Regions from separate parts of the Labrys sp. HAY1-8F genome, predicted to be linked through region 1. Evidence: predicted binding sites of a transcription regulator. Region 1 holds the regulator's gene; each other region holds the start of a gene.
What was found. The regulator PhoB, encoded in region 1, activates phosphate uptake and scavenging genes when phosphate is short. The targets are predictions, from matches to a motif close to TGTCATNNANCTGTCAT.
Positions count from the first base shown of each region.

Region 2: the regulator PhoB is predicted to act here: its motif matches at 916-932, upstream of ACR9ZN_RS15065 (acetoacetate decarboxylase).
Region 3: the regulator PhoB is predicted to act here: its motif matches at 902-918, upstream of ACR9ZN_RS28950 (YdcH family protein).
Region 4: the regulator PhoB is predicted to act here: its motif matches at 1,106-1,122, upstream of ugpB (sn-glycerol-3-phosphate ABC transporter substrate-binding protein UgpB).

Region 1 covers NZ_JBPGWZ010000002.1:2,233,310-2,235,508, forward strand. Annotated here, with positions in the region: gene pstB (phosphate ABC transporter ATP-binding protein PstB) at 1-82, shown strand, start outside; gene phoU (phosphate signaling complex protein PhoU) at 118-837, shown strand; gene phoB (phosphate regulon transcriptional regulator PhoB) at 851-1,552, shown strand; gene ACR9ZN_RS19420 (hypothetical protein) at 1,693-2,199, shown strand, end outside.
Region 2 covers NZ_JBPGWZ010000002.1:1,299,883-1,302,081, forward strand. Annotated here, with positions in the region: gene ACR9ZN_RS15060 (3-hydroxybutyrate dehydrogenase) at 53-841, opposite strand; gene ACR9ZN_RS15065 (acetoacetate decarboxylase) at 1,024-1,770, shown strand; gene ACR9ZN_RS15070 (patatin-like phospholipase family protein) at 1,800-2,199, shown strand, end outside.
Region 3 covers NZ_JBPGWZ010000002.1:4,327,227-4,329,425, forward strand. Annotated here, with positions in the region: gene ACR9ZN_RS28945 (DUF6600 domain-containing protein) at 1-549, opposite strand, end outside; gene ACR9ZN_RS28950 (YdcH family protein) at 709-888, opposite strand; gene ACR9ZN_RS28955 (YdcH family protein) at 1,256-1,480, shown strand; gene gcvA (transcriptional regulator GcvA) at 1,547-2,199, opposite strand, start outside.
Region 4 covers NZ_JBPGWZ010000002.1:4,852,567-4,854,765, reverse strand. Annotated here, with positions in the region: gene ugpB (sn-glycerol-3-phosphate ABC transporter substrate-binding protein UgpB) at 1-1,020, opposite strand, end outside; gene ACR9ZN_RS31495 (diphosphate--fructose-6-phosphate 1-phosphotransferase) at 1,403-2,199, shown strand, end outside.

The DNA.
Region 1 (2,199 bases):
CGAGGTCGGCCAGACCAACAAGATGTTCACCACCCCGAACGACAGCCGTACACAGGATTACATCACCGGCCGCTTCGGCTGATCCCTCGGCCAGCGTCGAATTCATTTGGAGGCGGCATGTCCGACCACATCGTTACATCCTTTGATCAGGAATTGCGCGAATTGCGCAACATGATCGCCGAAATGGGTGGCTATGCAGAGAAGAGCGTAGCCGACAGCGTCGAAGCCCTGCTCAAGCGCGACACCCAGCGCGCCAAGGCCGTGATCGAGCTCGATCTGGCGATCGACAAGCTCCAGCGCCAGGTCGAGGACCGGGCTATCCTGGTCATCGCCAAGCGCCAGCCACTGGCACTCGACCTGCGCGAAATCGTCTCGGCCCTGCGGGTGGCCAACGATCTCGAACGCATCGGCGACCTCGGCAAGAACGTCGCCAAGCGCGTGGTGGCCATCCACAGCCATGCGCAGCCGGCCCAGCTCTTCGGCGGTTTCGACCATATGGCTGACCTGGTGCTCGAGCAGCTCAAGCAGGTCCTCGACGCCTTCGCCCAGCGCAATGTCGAAGAAGCGCTCTCGGTCTGGAGTTCGGACGGCGAGATCGATGCGATGTACACCTCGCTGTTCCGCGAATTGCTGACCTACATGATGGAAGATCCGCGCAATATCGGCTTCTGCACCCATCTGCTGTTCTGCGCCAAGAACATCGAGCGCATCGGCGACCATGCCACCAACATCGCCGAAACGGTGCATTACCTGGTGACCGGTGAATCGCCGGCCGGCGAGCGGCCCAAGGCGGACAACAGCACCGATCTCGTCGACCTTCCTGTGCCGGCTAAGTAACAAGGGATAGGCCATGCCTCCCAAGGTTCTGATCGTCGAGGACGAAGAAGCACTGACCTTGCTGCTGCGCTACAATCTCGAAGCCGAAGGCTATGAGGTCGACAGTGTGGCGCGCGGTGACGATGCCGAGATCCGCCTGCGCGAAAGCGTGCCGGATCTGGTATTGCTGGACTGGATGCTGCCGGGGTTGTCGGGTATCGAATTGTGCCGGCGCATCCGCATGCGGCCGGAAACCGAGCGCCTGCCCGTGATCATGCTCACGGCGCGTGGCGAGGAAACCGAGCGTGTGCGGGGTCTGGCCACCGGCGCCGACGATTATGTCGTCAAGCCCTTCTCCGTGCCGGAACTCTCGGCCCGCGTGCGCGCTCTGCTGCGTCGGGCCAAGCCCGATCACGTCGCCTCCCTGCTCAAGGCCGGTGACATTTCCCTCGACCGCGAGACCAAGCGCGTTCATCGCGGCAATCGCGAGATCCGCCTCGGCCCGACCGAGTTCCGTCTGCTCGAATTCCTGATGCAGGCGCCGGGACGCGTATTCGCACGCGAGCAATTGCTCGACAGCGTCTGGGGCCGCGACGTCTATATCGACGAGCGCACGGTCGACGTGCATGTCGGGCGACTGCGCAAGGCGATGAACCGCACGCGCGAGATCGACCCGATCCGCACGGTTCGCGGCGCCGGCTATTCCTTCGACGAGACCTTCGCCAAGCAGGCCTAGGACGGATATTTCATCGCCCGACACCAAGGCCGGCGGCTCACCGCCGGCCTTGTCGCATCACGTACCCGGTACTCGCCCGATCTAGGCGATTTCAGAGGCTTGCGATAAGACGACTTGCCAAAGAAAATGCCGGGGTTGCCATGATCCGTTCCTTGCTCGTCGCGTCGCTTTTGACTGCCAGTTCGTTGGCGCTGCTTCCCAGCGATGCCGCAGCGGCCAAGCTCAAGAAAACCTTGTGTTCGGGCGAGTTCGGTACCGGCTCCGGCTTGGCAGGCTCCTATATCGGCAAGGATTGCTTCATCGCAGCCGACAGCGACATGCAGGAGCAGGTCGCCGGTATCTGCAAGGAAGGCTCGCGATGCGAGGTCGAGGCCATGGTGGAGGTCGCACCCGATGGCAGCAGGCAGATCAGGACCGTCTTGTCCGTCAGGCAGGCCGGACGCGCGCCCGCCACGCACACGTCCTATGCCCAGAAGGCGGGCAACTATGCCGACGGCATCTATGCCTTGCAGGACGATGGCTGCGACAAGCAGGGGGCGACGCCAGGCAACCGGGTTTCCGTGCAGCTTCTACGGGCAGCCGGTCCTGCCATCCAGCTCTACGGCAAATATTGCGCGGTCATCGAGGCCGATGGCGAGGAGCCTTCC
Region 2 (2,199 bases), 930 kb from region 1:
CCGGACGCGCTGCAGTATGAAATGCTGCGGCATAGATCCGGGATGACCCGTACTATTGCGCCGTCCAGCCTCCGTCGACCGGCAAGGTAGTGCCGGTAATCTGCCGGGCGGCATCACTGCACAGGAAAACCGCGACAGCCGCGATCTCTTCGACCGTGACGAACTCCTTGGTCGGCTGAGCGGCCAGCAGGACATCGTGCTTGACCTGCTCCTCGGTCAGGCCCCGCGCCTTCATCGTGTCGGGGATCTGCTTTTCCACCAGCGGCGTCCAGACATAGCCGGGGGCGATGGCATTGGCGGTGATGCCGTGCTCGGCAACCTCGAGCGCCACCGTCTTGATCAGGCCGGTCACGCCATGCTTGGCGGCAACATAAGCCGATTTGAAAGGTGAGGCGACGAGGGCGTGGGCCGACGAGGTGTTGATGATGCGCCCCCATTTGCGCTCTTTCATGCCGGGGAGCACCGCCTTGATCGCATAAAAGGAAGCGATCAGGTTGATGCGGGTGATCGCCTCCCACTTGTCATCCGGAAACTCGTCGATCGGCGCGACATGCTGAATGCCGGCATTGTTGACCAGGATGTCCAGGCTGCCGAAGGCTTCCTCCGCCTCATGGATCATGGCGGTGATCTCCGCCCCAACCATCATGTTAGCGCCGCTGTAGCGGCACTTCACGCCGAAATCCTTCTCGATGCCGGCCCGCTCATGCTCGATGGCGTCTGCATCGCCGAAACCGTTGATGGTGATATTGGCCCCTTCGGCTGCGAGAGCGCGGGCGACGGCGAGGCCGATGCCGCTGGTCGAGCCGGTGACCAGGGCATTGCGGGAAGACAATTGGGCCATATTCATCTCATGAGACAGGAAGGCGGGAAGGCGCGGCATCGACGTGCCACCGGCCCGGAAGCTGGCACGGCCAGATGTCGCCCTTATTACAGTTCGGCCCTGTGCGCGGCGGACACGGACCTGTCATGCTGCCGTGCAACATAGCGGCGATCCCTTCCCTGCTTTCTCATGAAGGACATCCCGTGGACCAAGCCGACGTCGTCAAGCGCGCCTATGCCATGCCGCTGACCAATCCCTCCTTCCCGCCCGGCCCCTACCGCTTCTTCGATCGCGAATACATCATCATCACCTATCGCACGACGCGCGAGGCGCTGGAGGCCGTGGTTCCCGCTCCGCTGGAGATCGACGAGCCGCTGGTCAAATACGAGTTCATCCGCATGCCTGATTCAACCGGCTTCGGTGACTACACCGAGACAGGGCAGGTCATTCCCGTGCGTTACAAGGGCCAGCACGGTGCCTATGTGCATTCGATGTATCTGGACGACGATGCCCCCATTGCCGGCGGGCGCGAATTGTGGGGCTTTCCCAAGAAGCTGGCGACGCCCAGGATCGTGCATGAGGGCGAGGTCATCGTGGGGACGCTGCATTATGGTAGCGTGCTGTGCGCGACCGGGACCATGGGCTACAAGCATCGCCTCGCCGACCGGCAGGCCGTGTTGGACTCGCTCGCCGCACCCAACTTCCTCATCAAGATCATCCCCCATGTCGACGGGTCGCCGCGGATCTGCGAACTTGTGCGCTACCACCTCACGGATGTGACGCTCAAGGAGGCCTGGACGGCCCCGGCAGCGCTGGAACTCCATGCCCATGTGATGGCCGACGTCAGCCGCCTGCCGGTGCTCGAAGTCGTCTCGGCCGTGCATTTCGTCGCCGACCTCACGCTCGGTCTCGGCGAGGTGGTGCACGACTATCTCGCCACCGCCCGCTGATCCTGCCTGTCTGACCGGAGTTTTCCATCGTGCTCGAACGCAACAGAGACAAGGCCGCGCGCGCCACCATCGAGGAGATCTCGGCGCAATATGATCGCATCGCCCTGGTGTTCCAGGGCGGCGGCGCGCTTGGTGCCTATCAGGCCGGTGTCTATGAGGCGCTGGCCAATGCCGGCTGCGAACCCAACTGGCTCTCCGGCGTCTCCATTGGCGCCATCAACGCCTCGATCATCGCCGGCAACGAGCCGCGTCACCGGCTGCAGCGGCTCGAGCAGTTCTGGCAGACGATCTCCGGCCGCAAGATCTGGGCCTACACGCCGGAAGGCGATCTGTTCCGCGACATCCGCAACCGCACCAGTTCCTGGATCACCATGTCGCAAGGCCAGCCCGGCTTCTTCAAGCCGCGCCTTCCCAATCCCTGGCTCGAAC
Region 3 (2,199 bases), 2.1 Mb from region 1:
ACCCTCACAGCGATTGCCGAGCTTGGCCGTCTCGATGAAGGTCCATTGCCTGTCCACGTTGAAATTGGCGAGGCTGATTTCCTGCTGGTCGGTTGCGGGCGGTGTCGGTGCCCATCCGGTCCAGTCGCCGCCGCCGCGCCAGATCACCCAGGCGGGGCTCCATTGCGTGCCGGGTATCCAGACCCAGCCATTGCTGCCGTCCGAGGCCCACCGACCGTAATGATGGATGATCTTGCCCCAGACGGTGGGATCGTCATAGGTCCAGCCGAAATTGCGGTCATAGACCCAGCGGCAAGCCGGATAGGGGTGCCAGCCAGCAGGCACCACCGAAGGCTTCCAGACCTCGCCATAGCGTTCGGAATAGATGTATTGGCCGTAGCCCGACAGCACGGTCTTGAATTCTTCGAGGCTGGGAGCCTGCGTCTGGATGGCGGCGACGGGCGCGGCCCGCGCCCGGTCCGCGAATGTGGCTGCAGTAGGCAGGATGGCACAGGCCAGCAGGAAGGAAGAAACGAGGCCAATCCCCAGATGGCGTGTCGTGCCGGCCATAGCAAACCCCTCCATGGGTTATTGCTTCGATAACGGCCGATGATGAACCTGTTTGGGGGAGCCGTCCGTATCAATTGGCACAAAGTGGCCACAAAATGAAACCGCCGGTACCGGATTTTGCTCCGGTCCGGCGGTCAGAATACACCAGCTTTGACTGGTTCAGTGCAACCTCTCGGTGCTCTTCAATCTTGCAATTTCGTCTTTCAGAAGGAGTTTCTTGCGCTTCAGCTCTGCGATTTTGAGGTCATCCGAGGAGGGATGAGCCAGTGCGATGGTGAGTTCTGTTTCGAGAGCGTGATGTTTGCGCTCCAGTTCGACCAAATGCGACTGCACAGGCATTAACGGCTCCTTGTGTCACAGTTCCGACATTCAACGTTCTCACGAAACGGTACGCATGTCGAAGGAAAATCGTGGATTCTCGCCGTGAATCGATTGTGCAAAGCAACAATAAATTTAGTCAGAACAATAGCTTACCGCACGGTAATGCAGTGTGGAAGAGCCAAAAAGAATGCTGGATCAAAGGCCTAGGAAGGGCTTGTGAAAGTTGTCCGGCAAGCTTTGCCAAACGGGTGTAAATAGATGGCGATATCTTGCCGCAGCGCTTGCGGGCAAGAAATCGGCTCGGCATAGTTCGGCACCGTGCCCGAAGGGGCATGGGGCGGCAGGACGGTCCAAATACCGAGGCTGCCATTCGGAATGGAAGGGTATGGGCTTGTCAAATCCACTCACCGAGGAGGAGGAAGCCGCGATGATTGCGGAACTGGGGCAGTTGCGCCAGGAACACCGCGATCTCGACTCCGCGATTGCCGCTTTGGAACAGGTGGGAACTCCCGACCGTCTGCAGCTTCAACGCCTGAAGAAGCGCAAGCTCCATCTCAAGGACCGCATGTCCCTGCTGGAGGACCTGCTGACGCCGGATATCATCGCCTGACGCTTTTGCGTCACCGGCATTGCATGGGGCGCGGGTCACGATAGGGCGTGCGCGCGAACCGGGCCGTCAGACGGCCTTGCCGCTGGTGATCTCGGCCAGCACCCAGTCCCGGAATGCCTTGATCATCGGCTTGTCCGCCTTTGTCCGCGGTGCCACCAAATGATAGGCGAATTCCGGCGCGATCTTCAGCGACAGGTCGAAGGGGCGCACCAGCCGGCCCGCCGCCAGATCGTCGCCGACTAGGCTGGTGTTGCCGAGCGCCACACCCTGGCCGTCGACGGCCGCCTGCAGGGTCATGATCGACTGGCTGAAATGCAGGCCGCGTATCGGGTCGGGTTTGTCGGCCTTGGCGGCCATCAGCCACATGCGCCAATCCGGCCACATCGAATCCTGGCTGTGCCAGTCGAGATGAATCAGGGTGAAATATTGCAGGTCGTTGGGCTCTCGCAGCGGAATGGGTCCATGCAGAAGCTGCGGACTGCAGATCGGAAAGACGTCCTCGACGAACAGGCGGTCCGAGCGCAGGCCGGCATAGGCGCCACGGCCGAAGCGGATGGCGACGTCGACTTCCTGGCGGCTGAAATCGGCGAGCGTATCGGAAATATCGATGCGCATGTCGATGTCGGGAAATTGCTGGCGGAAGCGCGGCAGGCGCGGCACCAGCCATTTGGCCGCGAAGGATGAGCCGGAAGAGACGGTGAAGCTCTTGCGCTGGGTGG
Region 4 (2,199 bases), 2.6 Mb from region 1:
CTGGGCCCACCAGGCCTGCACATCGGGCTTGGACAGGTAGGTCAGGAACTTGGCGACGCCCTTGTAGGCCTCGTCCGACTTGCCGCCCATCACCCATAGCGAGGCTCCGCCAATGATCGAATTCTGCGGAGCTCCCTGCACATCGGGATAATAAGGCATCGGCGCCACCGAATATTTGAACTTGGCGTTGGCCTTGACGTTGCCCAGGAAGGCCGACGAAGTCAGGAACAACGGGCATTCGCCCGACGTGAAGCGCCCCTCGCCCTGGTTGGTACGGCCGGAATAGTCGAAGGTCTTGTCCTTCTGGGCCTCGATCAGATTCTCCAGATGCTTGACCACCAGCGGATTGTTGATCTTCAACTCGGTATCGAAGCCATCGAGGCCGTTGGCCTTGGTCGAGAGCGGTACGTTGTGCCAGGCCGACAGTTCCTCGATGTTGGCCCAGGTTGTCCAGCCCGTCGAAATGCCGCAAGTGGCATAGCCGGCTGCCTTCAGCTTCTTGGCCGCCTCGAAGGCCTCAGGCCAGGTCTTGGGCGCGGCCGCGAGATTGGCCTTCTTCAAGGCATCCTCGTTGACCCACATCACCATGGTCGAGGAATTGAAGGGGAAGGACAGCATCTCGCCCTTGGCATTGGAATAATAGCCGGTCACGGCGGGCAGATAGGACTTCTGGTCGAAGGGTTCGTTTGCGTCCTTCATCAACTGGTAGACGGGCTTGATAGCGCCCTTGGCGGCCATCATGGTTGCCGTACCGACTTCGAAGACCTGCAGGATATCAGGCGCATTACCAGCCCGGAACGCGGCGATGCCGGCATTCATGGTATCGGCATAGGAGCCCTTATAGGCGGGAACGATGCGGTAGTCGCTCTGGCTGGCATTGAAATCATTGGCCAGCTTGACGATGCGATCATTATTGGCACCCGTCATCGCGTGCCACCATTGTATGTCGGTGGCTGCCAGGGCCCCGGTGGATACACCGGCAAACAGAACCGTGGCCGAAGCCAAAACGCTCAATTTCATGGATGATACTCCCTCACGGTGCGCCGCTTCTTGAAAAGGACGGCGTTGTTTACGGCCGGATGGTTAGCGCTTCCGTGACGGAACAATGAAGCAATTATGACAATGGAACAAGCTGGCCGCGCACGCGCCTGTCGATAGCGTGAACGGAACACCGTTTTCCGCCTTCGCAACGATCGCCAGCTTTCTGATCCACCGGCAAGTCGCTCGTTGCCGCCCGGCTGTTTCGAGGCTAAGCAACTGGACACCAGAGCGTCAGGCAGCTTCCTCCTGATCGAGCCACGGGCTTGGTCAGGAGGAAGCTGCAGGATTTCAAACGCTTGAAGAATTTCCCGATATTGCCCATTCGTAGGCAATATCGGGAAATTCTGCCCAGGGAGGCTCCATGCCGTCGATCGTCATCGCCCAAGGGGGCGGCCCCACCGCCGTGATCAACCAGACCCTCGCCGGCGCCGTCGTCGCCGCCCGCCGGCACGACCCGTCGCTGCGCATCCTAGGCGCCCGTCATGGCGTGCGGGGCCTGACGCGCGGCGATCTAGTCGATCTTACGGCGCTCTCCGAAACCGATCTCGAACGCCTGGCCCGCACGCCCAATTCGGGCCTCGGCTCGACACGCGACAAGCCCGATCCGGCCTATTGCCAGACCATCCTGCAGGCGCTGGAAAAGCTCGATGCCCGCGGCTTCATCTATATCGGCGGCAACGACACCGCCGGCACGCTCGACCTCCTGCGCCAGCAATCGACCGGCTCCTGCAGCTTCGTGCATGCCCCCAAGACGATCGACAACGACCTGATGGAGAATGACCATGTGCCGGGCTTCATCTCGGCGGCGGCCTTCGTCGCCAATGCCTTCGTCAGCATGGATCTCGATTTCCGGGCGATGCCGGGCATTTATGTCGCCATCGTCATGGGCCGCCATGCCGGCTTCCTCAGCGCCGCTGCGGCCGGCTGGCAGCAGGCGCCGGAGGAGGCCCCCCATCTGATCTACACGCCGGAAAAGTCCTTCTCGGTCGAGCAATTCCTCAACGACGTCGATGCCGTCTACACCCGCGTCGGCCGCTGCATCGTATCGATGTCGGAAGGCGTGCAGGACGAAACCGGGCGGCCGCTGGCCGAGGCTCTCGCCGCCGGCACGGTCGAGCGCGACGCCCATGGCAATGTGCAACTCACCGGTGGCGATCT